DNA from 4 places in the Aminobacter sp. P4_D5 genome. Region 1 is predicted to be linked to each of the others. Evidence: riboswitches for the same ligand, from Rfam matches in the RefSeq annotation. Region 1 holds a riboswitch; each other region holds the start of a gene.
The links. Region 1 has a riboswitch for cobalamin ahead of AC1DWF_RS21555 (ABC transporter ATP-binding protein). Riboswitches for the same ligand answer to the same signal wherever they lie in the genome.
Positions count from the first base shown of each region.

Region 1 (2,196 bases):
TGGTGGCGGCGAGCCTTGTGCCCAGGAACCAGCGTGCCAGCGCCATCGCGTTGATGTTTGCCGGCCTGACGCTCGCCAACATTCTGGGCGTTCCCGGCGGCACCGCACTTGGTGAGGCCTATGGCTGGCGCATGACCTTCTACGCTGTCGTTGTCATCGGGTTGATCTCGGTCGCAGCGATTGCCTTTCTGGTACCGGCAGGTGTCGCACCTCCCGGCAAGGGCGGGATCGCGGGCGAGGTCAAGGTGCTGGGCAAGCTCCAGGTGTGGCTGGCGATGATCATCTCCGCACTCGCCTCGGGCAGCCTGTTTGCRGTCTTCACCTACATCAAGCCGATCCTCACCGACGTCACCGGCGTATCGGTGGATTCGGTGACCTGGATCCTGCTTTTGTTCGGCGGCGGCATGACCATCGGCAACATCATCGGCGGCAAGCTCGCCGACTGGAAGCTGATGCCGACGGCCCTTGGAGCGCTGATCGTCATGGCGGCGATCCATGTCGCCTTCGCTGCCTGGAGCACGAGCGCGCCACTGGCGATCCTGCTTGTCTTCATGTGGGGCGTCATCACCTTCGTCATCGTGCCGCCGATGCAGATGCGCGTCGTCGAGACCGCCTCGGAAGCGCCGAACCTTGCCGCGACGCTCAACCAAGGCGCGTTCAATGCCGGCAACGCCGCCGGTGCCTGGATTGGCGGTGCCGCCATTTCCTGGGGCGTGAGCTACGCCGACCTGCCGCTTGTCGGTGCGGCGATCGCGCTTTGCGCCTTCGGCGTGGCGCTATTGTCCTTCACACTCGACAAGCGTGACGCAATCGAGCAAGCCGCATGACGCTTTATCGATTGTCAGCACTTCGCCGCTGCTGTAGCCACGGCGGTGATGGTTCCTGATGCCTGACTCGGGCAACGGGATTAAATGGGAACACGGTGAGACGTCGCTCGACGCGAAACCGTGGCTGCCCCCGCAACTGTGAGCGGATAGCAATTCGGAGACATGCCACTGGCCGCGAGGCCGGGAAGGTTCCGAGGCGCGATCACCCGCGAGCCAGGAGACCTGCCATCATCTGTGCAATTCAAACCGGCCGGGGTGTGCCGTGGAGATGATGATGATGGCGATTGCCTATTCGATAGGTTTCGGTTCGCTGATCGGATCGTTCCGCCTGCTCCGTGCTTTCACGGAGAAAAGGCATGCTCGACCGTGTTCATGCGGCTAGCCGTCTCGTCGGCGACACTCCAGCTGAGCTTGAAATCGATGCCGTATGCTGGGGACCTCGTCCCTCGCACCAGATCCTTGCACCCGTAAGCATCCGCGTCGCACCCGGCGAGTTGCTGGCAATCGTCGGGCCGAATGGTGCTGGCAAATCGAGCCTGCTGCGCTGCCTCTATCGCTATCATCGCCCGAGCGGCGGAACTGTCAGGCTCGACGGCACCGACATATGGAAGATTAAGCCGCGCGATTGCGCCCGCCGCATCGCAACCGTCCTGCAGGAACCGGCTTCCGACTTCGGCCTGACGGTGGCCGAGATCGCCGAGCTTGGCCTGACACCGCATGCGACAGGCATGCGGACCGGCGACGATGATTATGCGCAGGTTGAGGCAGCACTGGCGCTCTTCGGCCTGACCAAGCTTGCCGCGCGCGATTTCGGCTCGTTGTCGGGCGGCGAAAAGCAGCGCGTGATGATTGCGCGTGCGCTGGTGCAGCGGCCCGACCTTCTGATCCTCGACGAGCCGACCAACCATCTCGACATCCGCCACCAGCTCGAAGTGCTCGAACTACTGCGCACGCTCGGCTGCACGGTCATTGTGTCGCTGCACGACCTCGCCCTTGCCTCGGCGCATGCCGACCGCGTGCTGGTGATGGATGGCGGCCAGGCCGTTGCCGCGGGCAGCCCCACCGACATCCTGACGCCCGAACGCATCCGCGAGAGCTTTTCGGTCGGAACCACGCTCGACAGCCATCCCGTCACCGGGCGGCCCCGCTTTTCCTTCCATCTCGAACGCTGAACCCAACAAACCACTCAAGGAGCCACCATGCGCCGACTTCCCCTTATCGCCGCGGCACTTTTCGCCGGCTGTGCCGCAGCCGCCGCAAGCAGCTTCCCGGTCACCGTCAAGACCTGCAACCGTGACCTGACCTTCGAGGCAGCCCCCAAGCGTGCCGTCTCGCATGACGTCAACCTGACCGAGATGATGCTGGTGCT
Region 1 covers NZ_JBFUIP010000115.1:13,029-15,224, forward strand. The annotation lists gene AC1DWF_RS21550 (MFS transporter) at 1-827, shown strand, start outside; cobalamin riboswitch at 860-1,071, shown strand; gene AC1DWF_RS21555 (ABC transporter ATP-binding protein) at 1,184-1,999, shown strand; gene AC1DWF_RS21560 (ABC transporter substrate-binding protein) at 2,027-2,196, shown strand, end outside.

Region 2 (2,196 bases), on a different contig from region 1:
ATCCCGAAGGAAATGCTGACTGTTGTCGACCGTCCGGTGATTCAATACGTGGTCGACGAGGCACGCGAGGCTGGGATCGAGCATTTCATCTTCGTCACCGGCCGCAACAAGGCGGTCATCGAAGATCATTTCGACGTCCAGTTCGAACTCTACGACACGCTGGCACAGCGCGGCAAAATCGAACAGCTTGAACGGCTGCAGCGGCTCCAGCCAGGGCCGGGCCAGACCTCTTTCACCCGCCAGCAGGTGCCGCTTGGCCTTGGCCATGCGGTTTGGTGCGCGCGCGAACTGGTCGGCGACGAACCTTTCGCACTGCTTTTGCCCGACATGATCATGCAGTCGGAAAAGAGCTGCATGCGCGAGATGGTCGAGCTTTACGCCGAAACCGGCAGCAATATTATCGCCGTGCAGGAGTGCGATCCCGCCGAGACGCACAAATACGGCATCGTCGGACAGGGCAAGGCCGTCCACACCGGCTTCGAAATCGAAGGCATGGTGGAAAAGCCGAAGCAGGGTACGGCACCCTCCAACCTTTTCATCAATGGCCGCTACATCCTGCAGCCTGAGATCTTCAACATCCTGGCAAGCCAGGAGCGTGGCGCCGGCGACGAGATCCAGCTCACCGACGCGATGCTGAAGCTTGAAAAGCAGCAGCGTTTCTACGGCTACCACTATCGCGGCCGCACCTTCGACTGCGGCTCGCCGGAAGGCTTCGTCGAAGCCAATGTCGCATTTGCCCTGTCGCGTTCGGATCTCAGCAAAAGCATGGCCGGTGTCATCGAAGGCTTGCTGCACGAGATGAAGCCGGGCCGCTAAAGCGGCTGCAATGTCGCCCGCGCGTCAATTTTGGGCGCGCGGAGCGATGGCCATCGGGGCCTGCTCCAGATAGACATGTCCTGCCAGGTGCCCGCAGCGATGCGGGAGAATCGGGAACACGGTGCAAATCCGTGGCGTGCCCAACGCTGTAAGAGGGACCGTATCGGCAAAAGCCACTGTTCATCTTGAATGGGAAGGTGCCGACAACGGGTTGAACTCGAGCCAGAAGACCGGCCCGGCAGAAATCGTCCTCCGCATGGTCAGGCGGGGGAAATCGATTGCTCGCAAGGGGATACGCGATGCCGGCTGACCATTTAAATTCCAATTGTTTCGACCAAGCTGCACAAGATGCCGTCTACCGCGCCATCTTCACGCGCCGCGACGTGCGCAGCCATTTTCGGCCTGACCCACTGAGAGATGAGCTGCTGGCGCGGCTGCTGATGGCTGCCCATCACGCGCCGTCGGTTGGCTTCATGCAGCCATGGAATTTCATCGTCCTCCGCGATGCCGAGCGCCGGCAGAAAGTGCGCGACCTGTTCTTCGCCGCGCGCCAGCAGGAACTGCCGCACATCGCCGAGGAACGGCAGGCACTTTACCGCAAGCTGAAGCTCGAAGGCATCTGCGAGACCCCGCTCAACCTTGTCGTCACCTGCGACCGGAGCCGCTCGGAAAATTCGCCGCTTGGACGCTGGCACAATCCGGAAATGGATCTCTACAGCACCGTTTGCGCCGTGCAGAATTTCTGGCTGGCGGCGCGTGCCGAAGGTGTCGGCGTCGGCTGGGTCAGCATCCTCGACCGCGAGGCGCTGAAGCAGCTGCTAGGCATTCCAGATCATGTCGTGCCGGTGGCTTATCTCTGCGTTGGCCGGGTCTCCGAATTCGCGCAAAAGCCCGACCTTGAAAGGCATGGCTGGGGCAGCCGCCTGCCGCTGGCCGATCTCATCATGAGCGAGGTGTTTTCCGGTGGCGGAGAAGAAGCGCTGAAGGCGATTGCCGCCGAACTCGTTGCCCCTGAATCCTAGCGCTGGATTCTCATCCCGAGGAACACTGTGTTGGTCGTGCTATCGCGGTTGGGCAGTGTGCTGGTGAACGTTTCATGGCGCAGCCTGCCGGTGAGGCCGGCATAGCGGTTGAGCCACCAGGTCATGCCTGCTTCGGCGGTCAGCGTCAGATCGTGGTCCTCGGAGTCGGCATAGTCGCGCCAACCGGCGCCCACGGCTGCCATGCCCGTGAGGTTCGCGCGGATTTCACGCTCGACGCTGAGACGCCCAGCATAGAGAATCGAGCCGCTTTCGCCCGGAGTGGTCGAGCCTTCCACGAAGGTTGCGCCGTTGAAGCCAACGATGGTGCCACGGATCGGCGACCATCTGAGGTCGGCGG
Region 2 covers NZ_JBFUIP010000039.1:1,199-3,394, forward strand. The annotation lists gene galU (UTP--glucose-1-phosphate uridylyltransferase GalU) at 1-816, shown strand, start outside; cobalamin riboswitch at 885-1,069, shown strand; gene bluB (5,6-dimethylbenzimidazole synthase) at 1,116-1,838, shown strand; gene AC1DWF_RS11000 (outer membrane beta-barrel protein) at 1,835-2,196, opposite strand, start outside.
Region 2: it holds a riboswitch for cobalamin, as region 1 does, so the genes downstream of both, bluB (5,6-dimethylbenzimidazole synthase) here and AC1DWF_RS21555 (ABC transporter ATP-binding protein) in region 1, are expected to answer to the same signal.

Region 3 (2,196 bases), on a different contig from region 1:
CCTGGTCTTCAAACACTTCTTCGACCGGATCATCATGGTCGAGCGTCTCGTCCTGGGCGCGCTGGGCGGCGAGCGCGTCCATGTCGGCGGCGACCTTGCCTTCTGCGAGCGCTGGGCCGTCAACAACGGCGATGACGCCGTCGACCGTGACGCGGCTCTTGACCGTGGGCCATTGGAAGGCCTGGATCAGCGGCTTGGGCAATGCCAACCCCGAAGTCTCGATCAGGATGTGGTCGACACGTGGCGAACGCGACAGGATCTGGTCCAGTGCGGGGACAAAATCGTCGGCGACGGTGCAGCAGATGCAGCCYTTGGCCAGTTCGACGATGTTTTCCTCCGGGCAGGTGTCGATGCCGCAGCCTTTGAGGATTTCGCCGTCGATGCCGACATCGCCGAACTCGTTGACGATGATGGCGAGGCGCTTGCCCTTGGCGTTTTCGAGGATGTGGCGGAGCAGCGTCGTCTTGCCGGCGCCGAGAAAGCCGGTGATGACGGTACAGGGGACGCGTTCGACGGAGGCGGTCATTTGTCTTCCTTGATGAGGTCGAGGGGAGGGATGCGCGCGACAAGGCCGCGCTTGAGGCTGTCGGGACGGCCTCGCCACGGGATCAGGCCGTCGGTCGAGGTGGCGAAGAGTTTTGCGCCGGTGATCAGGTCGTCGCCCGAGCTAATGGCGAGATCGCCGAAGACGTAGCTCCATGAGCCGTCGCGCAGGATCGCCGCACTCAGGCGGCGCTTGCAGTTGCCGAGGCATTCGACGCTGCGCACCGTGATGCCTTCTTGTGCAGCGGCGGCGCGTGTGGATTCGGCGAGCTTGGCGCCTGCGCGGGGATGAGCGTCCGAGCCGTTTTCGTCGCGGCAGGATGAGCAGACGAGAATCGTCACATCCGCTGCGGCGCGCAGGTCGGCGCCATCGCTGGATGCGTCCAAAATTTCGACAGAGAGATTGTCGTCGAGTTCCAAAATACCAGGCTCCTTGCCTGGGACACCCGCCAGGCGATCGGATCAATGTTTCAGACGGCAGGTCTCCTGGCTCGCGAGTCGTCGCCTTCGTGCCGCCTTCCCGGGAGGACATCCCAGTGGTTACCGGTCTTGGCTCGTCGCTTACAGTTGCGGGGACAGCCGCGGATTTGACGCCAAAAGCGCCGCACCGCATTCCCTCTTAGCTCCTCCCCTTGCCGGGAGGAGACCGTCTGGGTCGATTTAMGCTTTCGCGAGGGGTGGAGTCAACGTGAGGGAGCGACCCGCAATGTCGCTCAGCGCCGGTCCGAGATCGCCGGCCGGTGTGACCTTGATGCTTTCGAGGCCAAGCCAGTCACGCATCTGCTGCAGCTCTTCATAGAGTTCGGCCGCCGTTTCGGGCGGGGCGCAGGGCTCCGCATAGGCGGCATGGACGCGCAAGACACCGGCTGGGCGGTCAGCTTTGAGGTCGACGCGCGCGACGATTCGTTCGCCGAGCAGGAAGGGCAGGACATAATAGCCATACTGGCGCTTTTCGGCCGGCGTGTAGATCTCGATTCGGTAGCGGAAGCCGAACAGGCTTTCGGCGCGGCTGCGTTCGAAGACCAGCGGATCGAACGGCGCGAGCAAGGCGCGGGCACTGACCTTACGTGGAATGCGGGCCTGGGCGTGCAGGTAGGCCTGCTTGTCCCAGCCCTCGACGCGGACGGGAATCAGTTCGCCCGTTTCGACCAGCTCTTCGAGGCGACCTTTCATTTCGGCGGGCGACAGGCGGAAGTAATCACGCAGGCAGGCGGCCGTCGCGACGCCATGGGCCCGGGCGGAGATTCGCAACAGTTCGCGATGCGCGTCGGCCGGGGCAGGGATGGGACTGTTGTAAATGCCCGCGGGCAAGACTCGCTCGGGCAGATCATAAAGTCGCTCGAAGCCACGGCGCGAATGGGTGGTGATGCGGCCAGCCCAGAACAGCCATTCGAAAGCGTGTTTTTCCCGGCTCCAGCCCCACCAGCCGCCCGAACCTTTGGCGCCTTCAATCTCGGAAGCGGCGATCGGGCCGCGGTCGACCACGTGGCGGAAAATCTCCTCTATGTAAGGCCTGTTCGCGCGGCCGAACTTGGCAAGCCCGCCATACATCCCTTCCTCAGCCCGCGCCATACGCCAGCGCATCAGGGGAAAGGTCTCTAGCGGCAACAGCGAGGCTTCATGCGCCCAGTACTCGAAAAGCAGACGCTTGCT
Region 3 covers NZ_JBFUIP010000040.1:21,952-24,147, forward strand. The annotation lists gene cobW (cobalamin biosynthesis protein CobW) at 1-526, opposite strand, end outside; gene AC1DWF_RS11285 (DUF1636 family protein) at 523-963, opposite strand; cobalamin riboswitch at 1,003-1,209, opposite strand; gene AC1DWF_RS11290 (winged helix-turn-helix domain-containing protein) at 1,204-2,196, opposite strand, start outside.
Region 3: it holds a riboswitch for cobalamin, as region 1 does, so the genes downstream of both, AC1DWF_RS11285 (DUF1636 family protein) here and AC1DWF_RS21555 (ABC transporter ATP-binding protein) in region 1, are expected to answer to the same signal.

Region 4 (2,196 bases), on a different contig from region 1:
AAAGCTTCTCTGATCTGATCTGCCAGTGGCGCTATCGTCTCCCATTGGTCCGGAAGTACTTGTCGGAGCCGGCCTTCGAAGTCGGTTGCGATCATGCCCTGCGTCCCGAGCTGAATCCACAAAGTTGCGCTTCCCAATGCCAGCAGGATTCACTGTCCCTTTGAGCATTTCAATACCCGCATTCGGATGAGTACAGGTGAATGGGCGAGACCGCCCATCGCATGTCCAATACTCTGACTTTTTTGCTCTGGTATCGGCCGTCTGCAGCGCGGGATACTGAGCGCGTCTGAAAATTTACCCATTCAATGTCGTCCAGTGGCGGCAGTTTCGCCTATGCGTCGTGACCTACGCGAGATTCGCGGGTTCGCGCCCACAGCTAGCATCAGCAGGTCGCTGGGGTTGATTATCGCCAGCGCAATCGCTTCGATGGTGGTTTGCTTGTTCGTGCCCTGATCGTGCAAGGTTTCAAGATCCCCACTCAAACGATCTAGCGAGTGGCTCCGGTCACTACACAATTCGAGGAGGCCTTCAGAGGTTTGAAATTTCCTCTCTCCATTAATTGACAATGGCGTCGTCATCCATACTAGATATAGGCGTCGTGGTTCTTCTGAGTCTGTTTTAGGCTTGGAAGCTAAGAGGGAAGCCGGTGAGCGAGTTCGCAATGCCGGTGCTGCCCCCGCAACTGTAAGCAGTGAGTTGCTGTCGAGTAACGCCACTGGCGCCATGGAGCGCTGGGAAGGCCAGACAGCGGCAATGACCTGCGAGCCAGGAGACCTGCCGCGATAGATTTTGAACGTCCACGGGCGGGGTGTCCCGGTGGTGCGCTTGCGTTCTGCCGGCTTGCGCCGGCCGAGATTCAGCATGCGTCCGCTGAAGGCCTTCGCCCCAAACCATCGGGGAAGATGATGTTGGCGACCACTACACTTCAAACTACCGGGACCGACAGGATTCAGTCAGCTTTCAGCCAGGGTGGTTTCGAGACCGCGTCCGAACCTGGCTACCGGGTCATTCGGCGCAACGGCTCGGTGACACCGTTCGATGCGACCAAGATCACGGTCGCGCTGACCAAGGCGTTTCTCGCCACCGAGGGCCCGGTGGCGGCCGGTTCGCGCCGCGTCCACGACGTCGTCGGCGAGCTGGCCGGGCAGGTGTTTGCCGCGCTCACGCGACGGGCAGACGCCGGCCGCACCTTCCACATCGAGGAAATCCAAGACCAGGTCGAGCTGGCGTTGATGCGCTCCGAGCATCACAAGGTCGCCCGCGCTTATGTGCTCTACCGCGAGGAGCGGGCGCGCGAACGGGCTGCCACCAAAACGGCATGTGTCGAGGTCGCCGCACCGACGCTCCAGGTCAAGGCCGATGACGGCAGCTTGTTGCCGCTGGACGAGACACGCCTGGCCCGTATCGTCGACGAGGCGTGCGACGGGCTTGAGGCAGTCTCTTCGGATACCATCCTGGCTGAGACCAAGCGCAATCTTTATGACGGCATCACGGTCGACGAGCTTTCGCTGGCGCCGATTCTGGCTGCGCGAACGCTTGTCGAGACCGAGCCGAACTACGCCTTCGTCAGCGCCCGGCTGCTGATGGACCGCCTCCGGCGTGAGGCACTGAGCCTCGTCGCCGGCAGGTCCGAGCAGGCGACGCAAGGCGAAATGGCAGAACGCTATGCCTCCTATTTCGCCGACTTTATCGCCACCGGCATCGCGGTCGAGCTGATCGATCCCGAACTTGGCCGCTTCGATCTCGTCCGCCTGGGCGCGGCACTGAAGCCGGAGCGTGACCTGCAATTCCAGTATCTCGGGCTGCAGACACTCTATGACCGCTATTTCCTGCACGCCACTGGCAAGCGTTTCGAGCTTCCTCAAGCCTTTTTCATGCGTGTCGCCATGGGGCTTGCGGCACGCGAGATCGATCGTGAGGCCCGTGCAATCGAAATCTACGATCTGTTGTCGTCCTTCGACTTCATGGCCTCGACGCCGACGTTGTTCAATTCCGGCACGCTGCGGCCGCAGCTGTCTTCCTGCTTCCTCACCACCGTCGCCGACGATCTCGACGGCATCTTCAAGGCGGTGAAAGACAATGCGCTGCTCGCCAAATATTCGGGCGGCCTCGGTAACGACTGGACCCCGGTGCGTGGGCTTGGCGCCCACATAAAGGGCACCAATGGCGAGAGCCAGGGCGTGGTGCCGTTCTTGA
Region 4 covers NZ_JBFUIP010000071.1:11,457-13,652, forward strand. The annotation lists gene AC1DWF_RS16695 (hypothetical protein) at 1-95, opposite strand, end outside; cobalamin riboswitch at 583-796, shown strand; gene AC1DWF_RS16700 (ribonucleoside-diphosphate reductase subunit alpha) at 906-2,196, shown strand, end outside.
Region 4: it holds a riboswitch for cobalamin, as region 1 does, so the genes downstream of both, AC1DWF_RS16700 (ribonucleoside-diphosphate reductase subunit alpha) here and AC1DWF_RS21555 (ABC transporter ATP-binding protein) in region 1, are expected to answer to the same signal.